One region of the Paenibacillus sp. WC2504 genome, then DNA from elsewhere that is predicted to be linked to it. Evidence: riboswitches for the same ligand, from Rfam matches in the RefSeq annotation. Region 1 holds a riboswitch; the other holds the start of a gene.
The links. Region 1 has a riboswitch for cyclic di-GMP ahead of ACUN27_RS28290 (hypothetical protein). Riboswitches for the same ligand answer to the same signal wherever they lie in the genome.

Region 2: linked by a shared signal. The riboswitch ahead of ACUN27_RS34790 (ATP-binding protein) and the one ahead of ACUN27_RS28290 (hypothetical protein) in region 1 are both predicted to bind cyclic di-GMP.

Annotation. Positions count from the first base shown of each region.
Region 1 is NZ_JBQZFH010000001.1:6,271,438-6,279,530, reverse strand. It holds gene ACUN27_RS28310 (FadR/GntR family transcriptional regulator) at 1-419, shown strand, start outside; gene ACUN27_RS28305 (MFS transporter) at 457-1,707, shown strand; gene ACUN27_RS28300 (ABC transporter ATP-binding protein) at 1,729-2,520, shown strand; gene ACUN27_RS28295 (MDR family MFS transporter) at 2,738-3,964, shown strand; cyclic di-GMP riboswitch class I at 4,065-4,158, shown strand; gene ACUN27_RS28290 (hypothetical protein) at 4,262-4,561, shown strand; gene ACUN27_RS28285 (exopolyphosphatase) at 4,692-5,606, shown strand; gene gloA2 (SMU1112c/YaeR family gloxylase I-like metalloprotein) at 5,677-6,075, shown strand; gene ACUN27_RS28275 (stalk domain-containing protein) at 6,268-7,776, opposite strand.
Region 2 is NZ_JBQZFH010000001.1:7,586,376-7,594,468, forward strand. It holds gene ACUN27_RS34760 (ATP-binding protein) at 1-21, opposite strand, end outside; gene ACUN27_RS34765 (hypothetical protein) at 1-454, opposite strand, end outside; gene ACUN27_RS34770 (hypothetical protein) at 469-1,212, opposite strand; gene ACUN27_RS34775 (hypothetical protein) at 1,230-1,631, opposite strand; gene ACUN27_RS34780 (hypothetical protein) at 1,662-2,063, opposite strand; gene ACUN27_RS34785 (hypothetical protein) at 2,079-2,432, opposite strand; gene ACUN27_RS34790 (ATP-binding protein) at 2,439-3,410, opposite strand; cyclic di-GMP riboswitch class I at 3,625-3,714, opposite strand; gene ACUN27_RS34795 (hypothetical protein) at 3,849-4,202, opposite strand; gene ACUN27_RS34800 (hypothetical protein) at 4,376-4,939, opposite strand; gene ACUN27_RS34805 (sigma-70 family RNA polymerase sigma factor) at 5,062-5,613, opposite strand; gene ACUN27_RS34810 (hypothetical protein) at 6,147-6,977, opposite strand; gene ACUN27_RS34815 (hypothetical protein) at 7,955-8,093, opposite strand, start outside.

The DNA.
Region 1 (8,093 bases):
CCCAGATTCTGGAAGTTTACGAGGTCAGAAGGATGCTTGAGTTAGAAATCTCCAGATTGGCTGCTGAGCGCCGCGACGAGAACGACCTCGAGCAAATGCGGAGTGCGTTGGATCAACGTTATGAAGCATTGGAGAAAGGCGACACAGACACGTATTTGCGTGAAGATGTGAAATTTCATCTAGCGATCGCTGTTGCCAGCAAAAATAGTGTTGTCATCGACCTGTATCGATCTTTCACATCGGCGCTTTTCGAGGCATCGCAAAAATTGATCGTGACATTGCAAGATCCGCATCATCTGTTTCACGAGAATATGTACAAAGCTATCAAAGACAAGGACGTCGCGGAAGCGGAGTATTGGACCATGAAAAATCTGGATGAAACGGTCACACAGCTTAAACAGTTTGTAAACCAGGAGTAGCTTGACTCTCCTATGTCTTTAAACATCAGATGATATGATGAAAGGGGTAGTAACAGTGTCAGATTCAAGTTCAGTACGCAATCATACGGTTTATGCGATTTTGTTCTCGATTTCCTTAGTCCATTTATTGAACGACGCCATTCAATCCGTTATACCTGCCGTTTTCCCGATTCTTCATAATTCGCTGCAGTTGAGTTTTACTCAAATCGGATGGATTGCTTTTACGCTAAACGTAACAGCCTCCTTATTTCAGCCTTTGATTGGTCTTTATACAGATAAAAAGCCAAAGCCGTTTTTGTTGCCCGCAGGCGTATTTTTCTCGTTATTAGGTGTGATTTTGCTTGCTGTAGCCTCTTCATTTGTTCAGGTGCTTGGAGCTGTTGTACTTGTAGGTCTCGGTTCTTCCGTGCTTCATCCCGAAGCATCGCGCGTTGCCTACTTGGCTGCCGGACCTCGAAGAGGCTTGGCGCAGTCCATTTTCCAAACAGGCGGTAATATCGGGCAGGCACTTGCTCCCATTTTTACAGCACTGATTTTCGTTCCATTCGGTCAGTTCGGCATTATTTGGTTTTCGTTTGTCGCTGCTGCAGCGATTGTCGTTCAGTTTTTCGTGGCCAAATGGTATCGTAAAGCGGGCAGCAGCCGCTCAGCAGCTTCAAGTAAAGCTTCTGTCAGCAAACAGCCACTTCCGCGTAAGACAGTTACCTATGCCATTTCGATTTTGATCATGCTCTTGTTTTCCAAGTTTGTTTATGTGGCAAGCATGACGGGTTTTTACGCTTTTTACTTAATTGAACACAATCAACTTTCCGTTGAAAAAGCGCAGCTATTCATATTCACTTTGCTTGCTGCTGGAGCAGTCGGTACGTTCATGGGCGGTCCGCTGGCGGATCGTTTCGGAAGACGGAACATGATCTGGTTTTCCATTCTGGGAACGGCTCCGTTTTCACTGCTTTTACCATATGCCAATTTATTTTGGGCGGGCGTGTTGTGTGCATGCATTGGATTCATTTTGCTATCCGGCTTCTCCGTCATTGTCGTTTATGCGCAGGAACTACTGCCCGGCAAAGTCGGGACGGTATCCGGCTTATTCTTTGGTTTGGCTTTCGGACTTGGCGGAATTGGTTCAGCCGTGCTGGGTACACTTGCGGATGCAACCAGCATCTCGTTTGTTATTAAACTCTGCGCGTTCTTGCCGCTAATCGGGTTATTGGCTGCGTTCCTGCCTTCGGATAAAAAATTGAATATGACACAAATTGAACTACCGCAAAATGTAGTGAAAGCTTAATTAATCACGGGGTGAAACCGAATGCCATCAATTATTGAAATGAATAACGTCTCCTGGTATAGAGAGAATAAAACGATTCTGAACCAAGTGGATTGGCAGGTGTCCAAAAATGATCACTGGGCCGTACTGGGCTTGAACGGTTCAGGCAAAACGACCATATTGAATATGATCAATGGTTATATCTGGCCGAGCCAAGGGCAAATGGCTGTACTTGGCCATCCGTTTGGAACGGTAGATTTAAGAGATTTGCGTAAAATGATTGGCTGGGTAAGTTCCTCCCTCCAGGAGAAGTTGTATGCCTCCGATAAAACGCAGCATGTCGTAATAAGCGGTAAACATGCTTCAATCGGGCTGTATGAGAAACCGAGTGCGGAAGATTTCGAGCAGGCCAAAGAACATATGCAGCGGCTGAATTGTATGCATTTATACGACCGGACTTATCAATCGTGCTCTCAGGGTGAAAAGCAAAAACTATTAATTGCACGCGCGTTGATGGCCTCCCCTAAGCTGCTGATTCTGGATGAAGCAACGAACGGATTAGACTTCCTTTCTCGGGAAGCATTGCTGTCCAGCATCCAAGAACTAGCCAAGGAACCGGATGCTCCCACCTTAATATTCGTAACTCACCATATTGAAGAAATTCTACCTGTTTTTAATCAAACCTTATTGATTCGTCGTGGTGAGGTATTCGCAAAAGGGCTGTCGCGCCATGTATTGACAAGTGAAGGTTTGTCCTCTTTCTTTGAGACGGAGGTTGAAGTGAAATGGCAGCGAGAACGCCCATGGCTTTCGATTCCTGCCAGTGATCAGTGATGCGTGAACGTTCTAAGGGCACTTTCGATATAGAAGTGCTTAATTCTAGGCCACAAAACATGATTAAAACGGGCTTCCCATGCGGCTTTGGGGAGTCCTTTTTTTATTCGACAAAAACATATAATTAAGGACACGAACTACCGTTTTTCGTGTATAATGAGTTCTTGATCTCATTTCTTAACCTTTGGTAAATTATCAGCGAGAGGAGTTCTGACAGATGAATCGATTACGTGGTTTTCTTGGTTCGTATCATCCGATTGTACATACGTTAATTTTGGGAACGGTCATGGCCAGAGCGGCGTCTTCCATGAGTCTGCCTTTTCTGGCGATTTACTTAGCTAAACATACGTCGATGAGCGCAGTAATGATTGGGGTCGTAATTGGAATGGGAGCCTTGGCAGGAACAGTCGGAGGTTTTATCGGCGGTAATTTATCGGACCGATTCGGCCGACGCATTATCATGCTCGCTGCACTTTTTGGATGGGCGGTTGTGTTTGTAGGTTTTAGTATCGTGAAACTACCGGTTTTGTTCATGATGCTGAACATGCTGAACGGCTTGTGCCGCTCCTTCTACGAACCGGTCTCGCAAGCCTTGATGGCGGATTTGACCGAGCCGGCCAAGCGACTCAGTGTGTTTTCAATGAGATACATGGCCATCAATGTTGGTGTTGCTATAGGACCTTTATTGGGTGCTTTTTTTGCAACAATGGACGGAGCACTGCCGTTTCTACTCACTGGAATCGTATATTTTATCTATGCGGTTACCCTCTACGTTCTCCTTATCGTTTTTGGTATTAAGCAAATAGAAGGGGAGAAGAAACAACCTGTTACGTTTGTCTCTGCATTGCGGGTTATTCAACGTGATGTCACGTTTCGCTATTTTATTCTTGGCGGAATTATAGGGGCTATTGGCTACTCGCAAGTCATGGTGACACTATCGCAATATTTGGAGCAGAACTTCACTGAAGGTGTTAAACTGTTTGCTGTCCTCATGAGTGTCAATGCCATTGTGGTAATTGCGATGCAAATACCGCTTACACGGATTTCTGATAAGTACTCGCCACTTGTAGCGATTATTTTAGGAAATTTGATGTTTGCGTTAGGCGATATCGGTTTTGCATTCTCGCATTCGTTAGTACCCATGATTATTTCCATGGCGATTTTTACACTAGGAGAAATATTGAATTACCCCGCGGCCAACATGCTGATTGATAAGCTGGCACCGGAACATATGCGCGGTACTTATTTTGGTGCACAAACGTTAACCAACGTAGGTCATTTTATGGGACCTTGGGTTGGCGGCTTTCTGCTCGTAGCGTATGGGGGCACTGCACTTTATCTGGTCATCGCCTTTGTAACCCTTGCGGGATCTCTCTTTTATTGGAAAGGTGCCAATAATCTACAAGCACTGCCCAAAAATAGGTCGAAAAAAGAAGTTTTTTGATAAATAATGCAAAATTAGTTCTTGCGAACTATACGATTTCAAAAGAACTTCCCTTATTCTTGAGAGTGTAGTTATTTCTTGTAAAAGACTTCACAACACATCTCGACAATGGCAAAACTGACGAAAGTCAGTGACGCAAAGCTACAGGGGCTACCTTGTTCATGAATCGGACTCGTTGCCAGCCAGCTGCCGAACGATTGGGTATTCAACTTAGATCCCCTCCGATCGGTACACTATGGTGGGGTTTTTCTCTGTCATAACTTTCATAAACTATGGATAAAAGGAGGACCAAGCAGCATGCAGTCTGATTTACATGAAGAGCAAAAAGTAACATCACTTTGCGGCAATCATGTTGCCCGTTTGGTGCCATCCTCGGATGGACCAAAGCTATTGATTAATTTAGAAGAGTACGCGCTTAATGAATCTTGCTGGGATGTTGAAATGTTTCAGGGGAGAAGCAACAGCATTTTGATTTTCTATTGGAAAGGTGAAGTTAAGCTTTCTGTGAAAATGCCTCCGATGCCGCAAATTGAAGCATTTATGACTAGACTCTACCAAATTTTAACTTCCAAATTAAGAACGGTTCAGCCCATATAGGCGAACTGTTTTTTTTTATCCCAAAAGCTCTAATGACAAAATGATTGTCACAAATCGACAGGTACTGATATAATGATACACATATTCATACATAGTTCTTAAGTACTAACTTCGTAGGGGGATTTGCGCTATGCGATTAATTACGCGTTCGGATTTTGACGGTTTAGTATGCGCAATGCTTTTCAAAAAGCTAAACATGGTCGATGAAATGAAATTCGTTCATCCCAAAGATATGCAGGATGGTCTGATCGAGGTTACCGAGAACGATATTTTGGCGAATGTGCCTTATGTTGCAGGTTGCGGATTATGGTTTGACCATCATTCCAGTGAACTTGAGCGGATGGGTGAGAAAGTAGCTTTCAAAGGGGAAACCCGTATTGCACCAAGCGCAGCACGCGTCGTATATGATTATTATGGTGGGCAAGAAACCTTTGGTGATATTGATGATATTATGCAAGGCGTAGATAAAGCGGATGCTGCACAATTCAGTAAAGAAGATATTTTGAATCCAACGGGTTGGGATTTATTATCGTTCATCATGGATGCCCGTACGGGTTTAGGACGCTACCGGGACTATCGAATTAGCAATTATCAACTAATGGAAGAGCTTGTGGATCACTGTGCAGTGATGACGGTCGATCAAATTATGGAGCTTCCGGACGTTAAGGAGCGGGTTGAACGGTATTATGAATTGGATGCTCTATACCGTGAAATGCTTGCAAAGCATACATATACAGAAGGAAATGTGATCATTACGGATCTTCGTGATGTGGAAACCATCTATCCTGGTAACCGTTTCATGGTTTACGCGCTTTATCCAGAGCAGAATGTATCCATTTGGATCGTGGACGGACGTAACAAACAAAATTGTGTATTTGCTTGTGGACACAGCATTGTGAACCGCACCTCTCAAACGAACATCGGGACTTTGATGCTCCAAAATGGTGGAGGCGGTCACCACGCAGCAGGTACGTGTCAGGTAGAATATGCGCAAGCAGAGAATATTTTGAAGAAAATTGTTGAAACGATGAGAGCAGACGGATAAAATAAGAATCGAGCCGCAGGATGGGTAATTCCCGGAATGCGGTTTATTTATGGAGTCGGGAGGCATGTTAGTGAAAATCGATCGCATTCATCATGTGGCCATTATTAGCTCGAATTACGAAAAGTCGAAGCATTTCTATGTTGATTTACTAGGAATGACGATCGTAAATGAGTTGTACCGGGCAGAACGTGATTCCTACAAGCTGGATTTGCGCATAGGAGAAACAGAGCAGCAGATTGAGTTGTTTTCGTTCCCTAATCCACCCTTAAGAGTGGATAGACCGGAAGCGCGAGGACTTCGACACTTGGCATTTGTAGTTGGAAATATGGACGAAAGCGTCAAGGAACTAGAGAGCAAGGGAATTGCGGTTGAACCGGTACGAATTGATCCCATAACAGGTGATCGGTATACGTTTTTTGCAGACCCAGATGGACTCCCGTTAGAGTTGGTGGAACATGCCGAACGATGATTTATCAAAAAATGAGCAAAAAACAAAATTAGGATTTGCAATAGGATGCCTATGGAGTATTCTGCTGTCTATTCCGCTTTGGGCCATAATCATATGGCTATCGATGAAAAAATAAATCCCTCAAACGCTCGACTGAACAGGGTCGGATTAGCGGTTGGGGGATTTTTTTTGTTGGCTATTGGTGGTATAAAACTAGTAAACGTTGATGCGTCGTATAATTCCGTTTAGGCTGTCATAAATCACGATGTTACCACGATGATCGATAGTAAAAAGGAAACTGCCCTTGAAGCTTAAAGCGCCAGGACCATTAACTTGATCGGTAATGGATTTACCATCAATGATTTTATCATTTTCGGCGGGCTGCTCATAGGTTTGTGTTTTCGGATCATATAAACCCTTGTTATAGGTCAAAAGAGCAACATTAGTGTACTCATCCATTTTACCAGCAACATCAACTTGATAAACCTTAGTAGTATCTGAAATGTAGAAATATCCATTCCTCGATGAGGCTCCTGTTATTTGATCCAAATTAACACTCGCTACCTCAGTAATAGTGCCGTCCAAGTTAACCTTGCTGATTTTTTTATTCGTTTTATCAAGGAGATACATTTTCCCGTCTGTGTTTAAAGAAACGTAACTTGCCTTCTTATCAGGTAGGAGTCCAATTACTTTACTCTCGTTCGGTACCTGAAAGTCGAATACTTTCCCCAAAAATACATTGCTGTAGTAAAAGTGATCTTGATCTAAAAACGAGATAAAATTGTTTTCTTCATTCATGGAACTTTCTAAATTAAAAGTTACCATTTTAACTTCTGGGAGTATCTCATAAATAATCACAGCTTCTTCGACAAAGGGTCTCGCAGCATGTGCCATCAAATACAATTTGTCAGTTAAACTATCGTAATACAGTTTTTTAGGTGTGATATTTTGATATGATACACGTTGCACAGCACCTTTTGAATCTTTATACTGCACGTCAAATTTACTATCTATAAAGGTTGTGTGCTGTATATTTTTTCCATCGTCATTATTTTGATTATAGGATAAAATCCCGTAAGGGTAGGATTGGCTTTTGACGTCATAATCTATCATATATACATTGCTGCTCGAGTCTGAAATAATATCGTATATTTTTACATTACTTCTTTCTGTAATTGGTCGTTCTATCGATAAATTATCTACAGTTGGCTTGTCTCGTTTTTCATTTACAGGTGCAGGTTGAATGAGATTATTAGTGATTGTAATCATTTGCGTTGTACCATCGAACGAAACAGTCTGATCCATATTTTCAGCAATAAAGCGGAGAGGGACCATAGTCGTATCATTGAGTATTGTAGCAGGCTGCTCCAATGAAGTAGAAGCACCGTTAATCACGGCATCTTTACTGTCGATTGCGAGAGATATCTTGGTTTTGGCTGTAGTCAGTGTAATGATCCGTGCAGCGTCATCCCATTGGACAGTAACTCCCAGAGTCTCAGCAATAAAACGAAGCGGCACCATGGTCACGCTGTTCATTAAAATAGGCGGGACTGGCAGTGTTTGAGTTTGACCATTAACGGTAACAATTTGCTCATTCAGTTTAAGCTTTAGCTCATGCTGATACTTAGTAGCTGATGAGTCTTGTGCAAAAGCAGGTTGAATAGATAGAAAAATACAGCTGATGCTTAGTGTTAGAAGCTTTGCGATTTTTTGATGAAACACGGTTATCTTCCTCGTTTTCAATGATTTAAAAGCGGAGATTCCACTTTATGAATAATGTATATTCAACATATTGTTACATTTTCCTCTTTCCATTAACAGCCTTGGACATGAAAAACTGAGGGGGATAAACGAACTGTATGGTTAGTTCGTCTAATAGAAGAGATCGAAAGTAGATGAAGGTAGTAAAATCAGACAACAAAATTGAACTCTTATACTCATGTGGCATTAATGTAATAACTTTATAATAAAATTTAGCATATAAAACTTAACGATCCCTGTTGTATGAGGTCCCAATTTTGGTGAGGAGGATGCGCTTG
Region 2 (8,093 bases), 1.3 Mb from region 1:
ATTTATTTTGTAAAAGGTCATCCGCCTCTATTACCCCCATGTTCCATAAAAATATGTATTCTCGGGCAGATATAGAATGAAACAAGCGGTTAAAAGCGCCGGCAAGTTCAGACGGTAAAGTAGCATTAAAAGTTCCAAGAAGCTCTTCCAGCTGTTTTTTTTCGTATAAACCATTCATTAACAATAGCTGAATCTTATCATCCTTGATCATATCAAATAAACTACCAGGCAAATATTCTATTTGGTTGTCCCCAATCAAGTTAAGCTTGGCTATTCTTAGTTCAATATCCCGCTTTAAAGAAGCTGCTGCTCGTAATAGCTCAACCTTTTCGAGAAAATTTAAATCCTTGAGCGTTGAGTCCGATATATAGCAGGAATATCGGGAAAATTGGTCCCTTAATACTGAATCTTGAGTACGTAACGCCAGAACGACCATACCTTCGTTTATCGACACGATTAATTCATCCCCTAACTTAAGAAAATTGCCTGTTGAACGGCTTGTTCCGGTAGTCCAACGATGAGACGGCCTCCAGCGTCTTGAATGCTTTGTACAATTTCCGTTCCCATTGTAGGATTGGCCATTAACGATTTTGCCGTATCTTCGCTTATCACAACATAGGATTGATCCGCAATACTTTTGCCTGCCGCTATCTGTTGTTGTAGCTCCCCGCTAAGCAGCTCCTGACGAAGATACGGGAGCCCTCCATTCTTCACTTCGAACGAGGCAGAATCCCCTTTAATGATGTCATAATTGTTGTCGAGAAATAGATGATTATCTGCCAAGTTTATTTCAACCTGCTTCAAATTAGCGTTCGATTCTGTGAGAACAAGGTCTACTTTATTCGAGGTTGTAGCCGCTTCCAATTGCACCGGTACTTGTGTCTTCACTTCGCCGTAAGGGGATAGTTGAGCTTCCATGACGCTTTCTCCCATCTGGCCTTTAATTTGCACGTTATTGAACAAAGCTCTTGCTGCCTCTGGATTTTGAATGGAGGTTTCTCTGAATTCAGCTAGCTTCTTGTATCGATCTTGATCTAGCAGTTGATTTAATGTATCGACTGTTTTTTCATTGAACTGAATTTCAGATACCCCTATGCCATCGGTCATCTTTCTGCTCAATTCAAAGGCATGTGATGCCCACTCCTGTATGGCTGTGGTTTCAGCCACCTTTTCAGCAGCAATTACAGCGGCCGTTGACGTCACCGGTTCCATTCCATCATTCTCCTTTTCTAGGCGGTAACGGGTGAAGCTTCTGCGGGCATTGCAATTTCAAAGATGAGTTCGCCTTTTGTTCGGAGCTCATCCAAAGATTGCGATGTAAGATAGCTTACGTTAAACTGTTCATTATTCGTTTTTCTGACCCATTCGTTTTGATCGTTCTGGAAGTAATACTCCGAATTCACTAGAATCTGCTTATCTTGCTCTGCCAAGGCAATCGTTAGACGCCCTGAAACATACCGGAGTCCACCTTTTCCCAACTCTTGCAAAATTATTTCGTCGCATGCTTCAGAGTAGCTATCTATTAAATCGTTTAATAGCATAGGTTTATTTCGCTTTCTCACAGCACTATATATAACTGTAGCTGCAACAGATATAATAATTCCACTGGCAATGATCCAACGGTCTTCCATTTCTCTATCCTTCCTTCCACAAATTAATTACTAGTGTTGTAATGGATTCGTTATTTCGAATGCCATCTCTTTCAGTTCTCTTAATTTAGCGATACTTCCGGGTGCCAGTATGCCAATATGCTGGTCGCTTGTATGCGTCTTAAGTACCCAGTCTTTATCTTCTTTTAGAAAATAGGCCTCAATAGCAACTCTAAAATAATCTGTTGAACCGATAATCTCGATTGTGAACTTACCGCTAACAAAGGAAAGCCCCTCATGCTTTATGCTTTGGGTGATAATTCGATCAATTTGCGTGCTATACCTCTCAACCATTCTATTCAACGACGGTTTATTAAGAGGAATTCTTCCTCTATCTGATTGCTCTTTTCGAATCATTTCCCATTCTAAGGAGAGCAAACGGTCAAACGTATCTCTATTGGAGTAATTCGCCATCCAGACACCCTCTTTTTACAAATACAATTTCAATTCTTTTTCCAAGTCACTCGTAATGTTAATCTCTTTATTCATTTGATGTGCTTTCGCACGAATTTCCGGCGGCACTTCTGATTCAGGCACTTTTCTCGTCTCCGTCGTTACATGCCATTGTCCTTTTTCATCCTTCTGGTAAGCCTTAGCCATCTGGATATAGGCTTCTTTTGTCCGCTTCATAAATGCTTCAAATCCTATGACAACGGCTTTTATAGCCATCTTTACTTTTTTCATCAGGCCCTGAAACCAATTCTTAATTTCGTCCCAAAATGATGCGATAACACCCACAGCCAAAACGGCAGCTGCTGCGATCAATAGCGTTGTAAGAATCATAACAATCTAACCTCCAGTAATAGTGCTGCCTAACTGCGATTTTACAAACTCCTCGCTAACAGGCTTGCTTTCAAAGTGAATGACTTCAGGGCCTTTATTGGCTGCAAGACTCTTTTTAATGTCCTCGAGCGCCGCCCTAAAATGTCGGTGACTCACCTGATGTTCATTTAACCTCGCGGCTGCAAAGGCAGCCATAAGGATAGCATTAGATATATCACTCCCTGACACTTGATCGTATTCTGACGCCAGCTCGGAGACGTTAACATCCGTAGGCATTTTAGCTGGAATCAAACTTCTCAGGATCCGTACACGACAGTCAAGGTCAGGTAGTTCAAATTGTATGTGAGCCACAATCCTTCTCATAAATGCAGGATCATAATTGGTTATATTATTGGTTGCAAATAAAATAACACCCTGATAGTCGTTTAACAATGTCAGCATAACGGAACGTGTCTGATTAACACTTGTGTCGGTTGCATTGTTCATATTGGTGACTCGCCTACTTAAAATCGCATCCGCTTCATCGAAAAATAGGATGCTTTCAGTCTCTGTTGCGATACGGAATGCCTCCGTTAAATTCTTAGGCGTGTCTCCCACATACTTTGATTCAATATCCGCGTAATTAATTATCATTAACTTTTTGTTCATCTCATGTGCAATAGCGTGGGCTACCATTGTTTTACCAGTTCCTGGTGGACCGTATAGATTAATCCCTACTTTGCGAGAATGATTGTGAGTTTCGGATAACCCCCATTCGTTGAACACTTTTTCACTCATTGTCCTAATTGCGAGAGCATTCTTGATAGAATTTAATGTCTTTTCCGGCAAGATCACTTCGTCAAGACGATATTTGGGGATTTGTGGTGTGAACGAAGGATGGATCAAGGTTACATTCTCTTGTTTTTGAGCCGTTGCCTCCGGCTGCCTAGAAGAAAGGGGCATACCTGCGGAAGTTGGAGATATCGGAATAAGAGCCAAAGTTATCATTTTCCTTTCAAATAGATTAGCGAATCTTACTAAGAATACGGGAATCCATAGAGAATGATAGAAAACTACATTATTCTCTATACATTAAGATCAGCATTAACTTAATAACCATAAATCATTATTTCTAGATAACTTTGGGTAATTTGGGCAATAAAAAAACCATCGCATCCAGATAAGTGATGAGTTTGCCGCCCGGCACACCACTTTAGACAACCTAGCCGCCATAGATTTATTCACCATCCTTAGGCCCAAAGCTTTGCGTCCTTATTTTTCAATAAGTTTGCTATTATCTAGTAGCAAAAGTCATAATCTTATTGAGTTAGTATAGGCCTAAAGCAACACTCAGTCAACTTAATATTACAAAATTTGATGTATCTCTTTATGAGAAATAGGCCTTAAATACTACTCAGTAAGAGGACTACAATTTCCTCATAAATACAATTTCAACTCTCTTCCCAACTCCCTGTTAATATCCGTCTTTTCGTACATCAGTTGTACCTTTTCGAGAATTTCAGTTGGCACCTCTGATTCAGGAACGGTTCTGCTTGCCTCTGCTAAATGCCATTGGCCTCTTTCATTCTGACCATAGACTTTCATCATTTGTATATATGATTCTTTTGTCTGCATGATAAATGCTTGAATTCCTATAAACACTGCCTTTAAAAGGGTCTCCAATTTTCTAGTAATACTTTTAAGCCAAGTTTTGATTTCATCCCAAAATATAACTGTGGCTAAAGCAACTGAGACAGCAGAAATTAAAATTAGTAATGTTGTTAAGATCATGTTCATAAACCTCCTATTTTGATTTTGACTGAAGACGCACATTTTCAATCACCTATGGTTGCCCTCTTCCTTTCACTATACTTATTAGAAAACCCAATCAAATCTCCCCAGAAATTAAATATTATTATAAAAATAAAACAGATCCAATTAATGGATCTGCTCTATTTATACCCTTACAATGCCTTAAACTCATACAAAAATTTCTTTTTTCGTCTTTCGGTACTTTCTATATTACTCTCAATAATTTCAGCAAATAATAATTCAATAGTTTCCTCTTCTTTCAAGTCCCTTTCTCTTTCCCTAAGTCCAAAGAGTGGAGTATTCTGTGTTCGATTCATAATATAACAATAATCTAAAGATTGGTTTTCAATAATTTCCATTATATTGAGTTTATCAAAATTACATAGATCCCTAATTCTTTTATGAATATTAATATCTATTTCCCATGGCAGTATTTCATCATCTAGAATTTGAATTAATTGATTTGTATTAAGAAGTAACTGATCTGCAAATTGTGTAATTGTAATATTTTTTTCGGATATATAGGCACTTAAATACTCACCAAAACTAATTACTTTACGGTCAAGACACCAACCTTTACCTTCATTATTACTCTGTTCAAGAGTTTTAATTGTTCTATTGTTTTTATAGTATTTAATGTCTTGTATATATTCATTTCCAATCAAGGGTCTATCAAACAAAATCTCTTTATACATTTCTATTTTCTTGTTTATCATCATAGATCACCTAGTATCTTAGATTAATTACACATAATAAGTTCTGTCATATGCTATATATAATTATGCTGAGGGAAGGCTCTGGTTAGAGAGCCCTTCCGCATTTATTATTTCCAATGTTATTAATAAGCCGAATAATGTCTATTATGTATTTTTTCTAATTTCTTTTTTGCCTTTTCCAACCGGTTACTAACCCTTTCTTTAGTTATACCTAAACTTAGAGCAGTCTCTTCCGTTGAAAAACCATCTACATATCGAAGCTTACATACTTGATATTGCTGAGTAGTAAGTTGCTGAAACATTTGATAAAGCTCAGTTATTGTCTCTTCTAGAATTATTACTTCCTCCGGGTCACCATTGGGGGCCGCCAGCTTTTCTGAAAACTGGTGTATTTCAAGTTCCTTATGCCGTTTACGCCTCATGTACTGTTTTGCTTCATTTAAAACCATGTGATCAATAATGCCATTAACATACGTTTTAAAAGTACTCCTATTCGGGTCGAAGCGTTGTACAGCAAAGTAAAGTTCACCTATTAGTTCATGCACGATGCGGTCAAGTAAATGAGGATTAACAATGTCAGAAAACTTATGAAAATTAAATCTCCGAAAAGCCTCAAACCGGCAATGCAAACAAAACTCATTCCACAACGTAGATTCGGGATCACGTCCTTCCATAACTGCCTTATAAATGGGATAAAATCTCTGGCTCATAGGATATCACCAACTTAAACAGATTTGCTATCAATTAACCTATTACTATCTCTATGAAAATCTCCCCTCCCTTTGAAAAAAAGATAGGATCATTTTTAATTGTACCATTTACCATTATGTGGAGGAAGTCCGATATGGAAAATTTTATAAACCGCAACGGCTGCCTGACTGACAGTTGCTCCTTCTATTAATTTAGAGATCAGCCACTGTAACAAATAATTAATTACAGCTTATGTCGTCAATTCGAACCATACATATTTGCATTTTGTATGATACAAATTCCCCAATAGCGAAGAAAGAGGTGCCTCGGCACCTTCTCCGCTATTCTTCCCAGTCGGGATGGTCTTTCATTATATATGATCCTGGATTGGTCATAATTTTGTTCTAAGTAGTAAATTGACTTTACTCATGAATCCAATGGACTTTTCGAGGTAACTTTTACTTATTAATTGAATATATTTACTATATTTTTAAGAAATATGTTTAAATCTGGTGACTCATCTTAGCTGACGATTAATTGCTTGTTTAAGTAACTTATTGTATTCAATTTTAAGTTCATATATTTCTTCGAGAGTTTTAACAGAAGTAAATTGGTCCACGATTTGTCTCAGAGGTTGTAAATCCTCTTCAGTTAAGTTACTTTTAAGCTTTTCTAATGACTTATTAGATTCTAATCCCTTTTTATGATAGTTGGGATAACTTGTCTTGGTAATCCTCTCGCGTATCTTCTCACCAATTTTTGATGCATGTTTTAATAAATCAATAATTTCATCTTTTAAACTGTCGTATTTCTGCTTTAGTTTAACTAGTTCTTCGTCTTCATAAATTATTCTGTTGATATCAGCTTTATACGGTACCCAATTCCCTTTCTGTATTTCTTCATCACTCCATTCTATATATTTATCTATTTTCTTTATTACATTTTCAATATTAACCTTTTTTTCATCTCTAATATAGGCAGCTCTTTTTTCTCCAGTTCTTAACCATAATGCGTAAGGAATGTTTCCTCTCCCTGTATTACAGGGTAAGCAAGATGGTACTGCATTAGAGATTGAAGTTATAAATTCAGTTTCTTTAGAACCCAATGTCATTGAATTCAAATGATCCCAACAAGTCATCTCTTCACCACAGTAAACACATTTTGGATCCTCGTCTTTGTTAAAACCTAATGCTTCGATTGCTTTAATCTTTTCCTCACTGTTTGGTATTATATAAGGTTTCATCCCTATACTAGCATTCCTATTAATAGAACTAACTAGACTGCTCAGTTTATTTGAAGCTGGAAATTTCATAGAAACCCATGTTTTCTTCCCTCTTTTTTCATCCAATTATATCCAGCCCTTCGCGAGGTTATTTAAGGAAAATTACTTAATTAATGACTTATGAAAGTTGAATAAAACTCTAGAAACGTTTTAAACAGACAGTCACTGCTTACTTAATAGTGATTACACCTGATCCCCATATTTCCATATTTCCATTTTTTCATCTATCATTTTAATAATATTTCAGAGAAACTGCGCAGGCGAATCAGATTAGTTTCTGGAGCGAAAGGGCGCACTGAAACAAGGGAGACTCCCCTCTTGTTAAAATATGGTCACATAATTAGAACTCTATAGTTACCTTCGAGGCTTACCCTCCAATGTCTCACAGCTAAGCAACCATAGAACACGCCCGATTGAAAAGAGCCTTCTGCCACCTTACTCCAATACTTCTCTAAGATTGACTTGGTGTCTGACTGCTGATCGAAGAGGTATGTGACGCCCCCAGCGGCCTGAACAACCAAAATATATCCTTCCTTGGCGTAATAAAGGCCTTCGTCCTCCTGAAAAACAAACGTAAGCAGCATAATTCCGTCATGTTAACAGATCACATGTTGTTGAAAGTAGTTACTTATCAAATAGACCGATCTCTGCGTCTGGTTACCTCCGAGACCGATGTAGTCTATCGTCGAAGCATGAAGATCACGGCCACGCAACAGGATAGTTTTTGGCCGCAAACACCTTCAACTGCAGAATATAGGATGTTTGCTCCGCCAAGAATACAAGGTTCTCGTTCTGACTGTCATAGTAACCGTTGTCTTCAAAAAGCAGAGTAGACTCTCCTTAAAAACATACTTTTTATTCACTTATCCCTCAATTCCTTGCTCTCCACAACTATGATATATAGAACTTATTTTGCAATAGGATGGTCCTTAATAAAGATGTAACGTGCCCTTTCATATAACTCAAAGTGATAATTTCAAGGCAAACAATACTTTTCAACGGTTGGTAAATTATATGAATAATCCCGAAAATCATCCTGATACTTATAAGCTCTCTATTAATTCTGAAAGAATCTGATTTTTTTCAATTTTATTTGATAAGTTCTTATATTTTGTTTTGTTATATTTAGGATTACAAAAGTTAATTAGGATCTTTTCTAATTTTACCAGTGTATTTTTATCA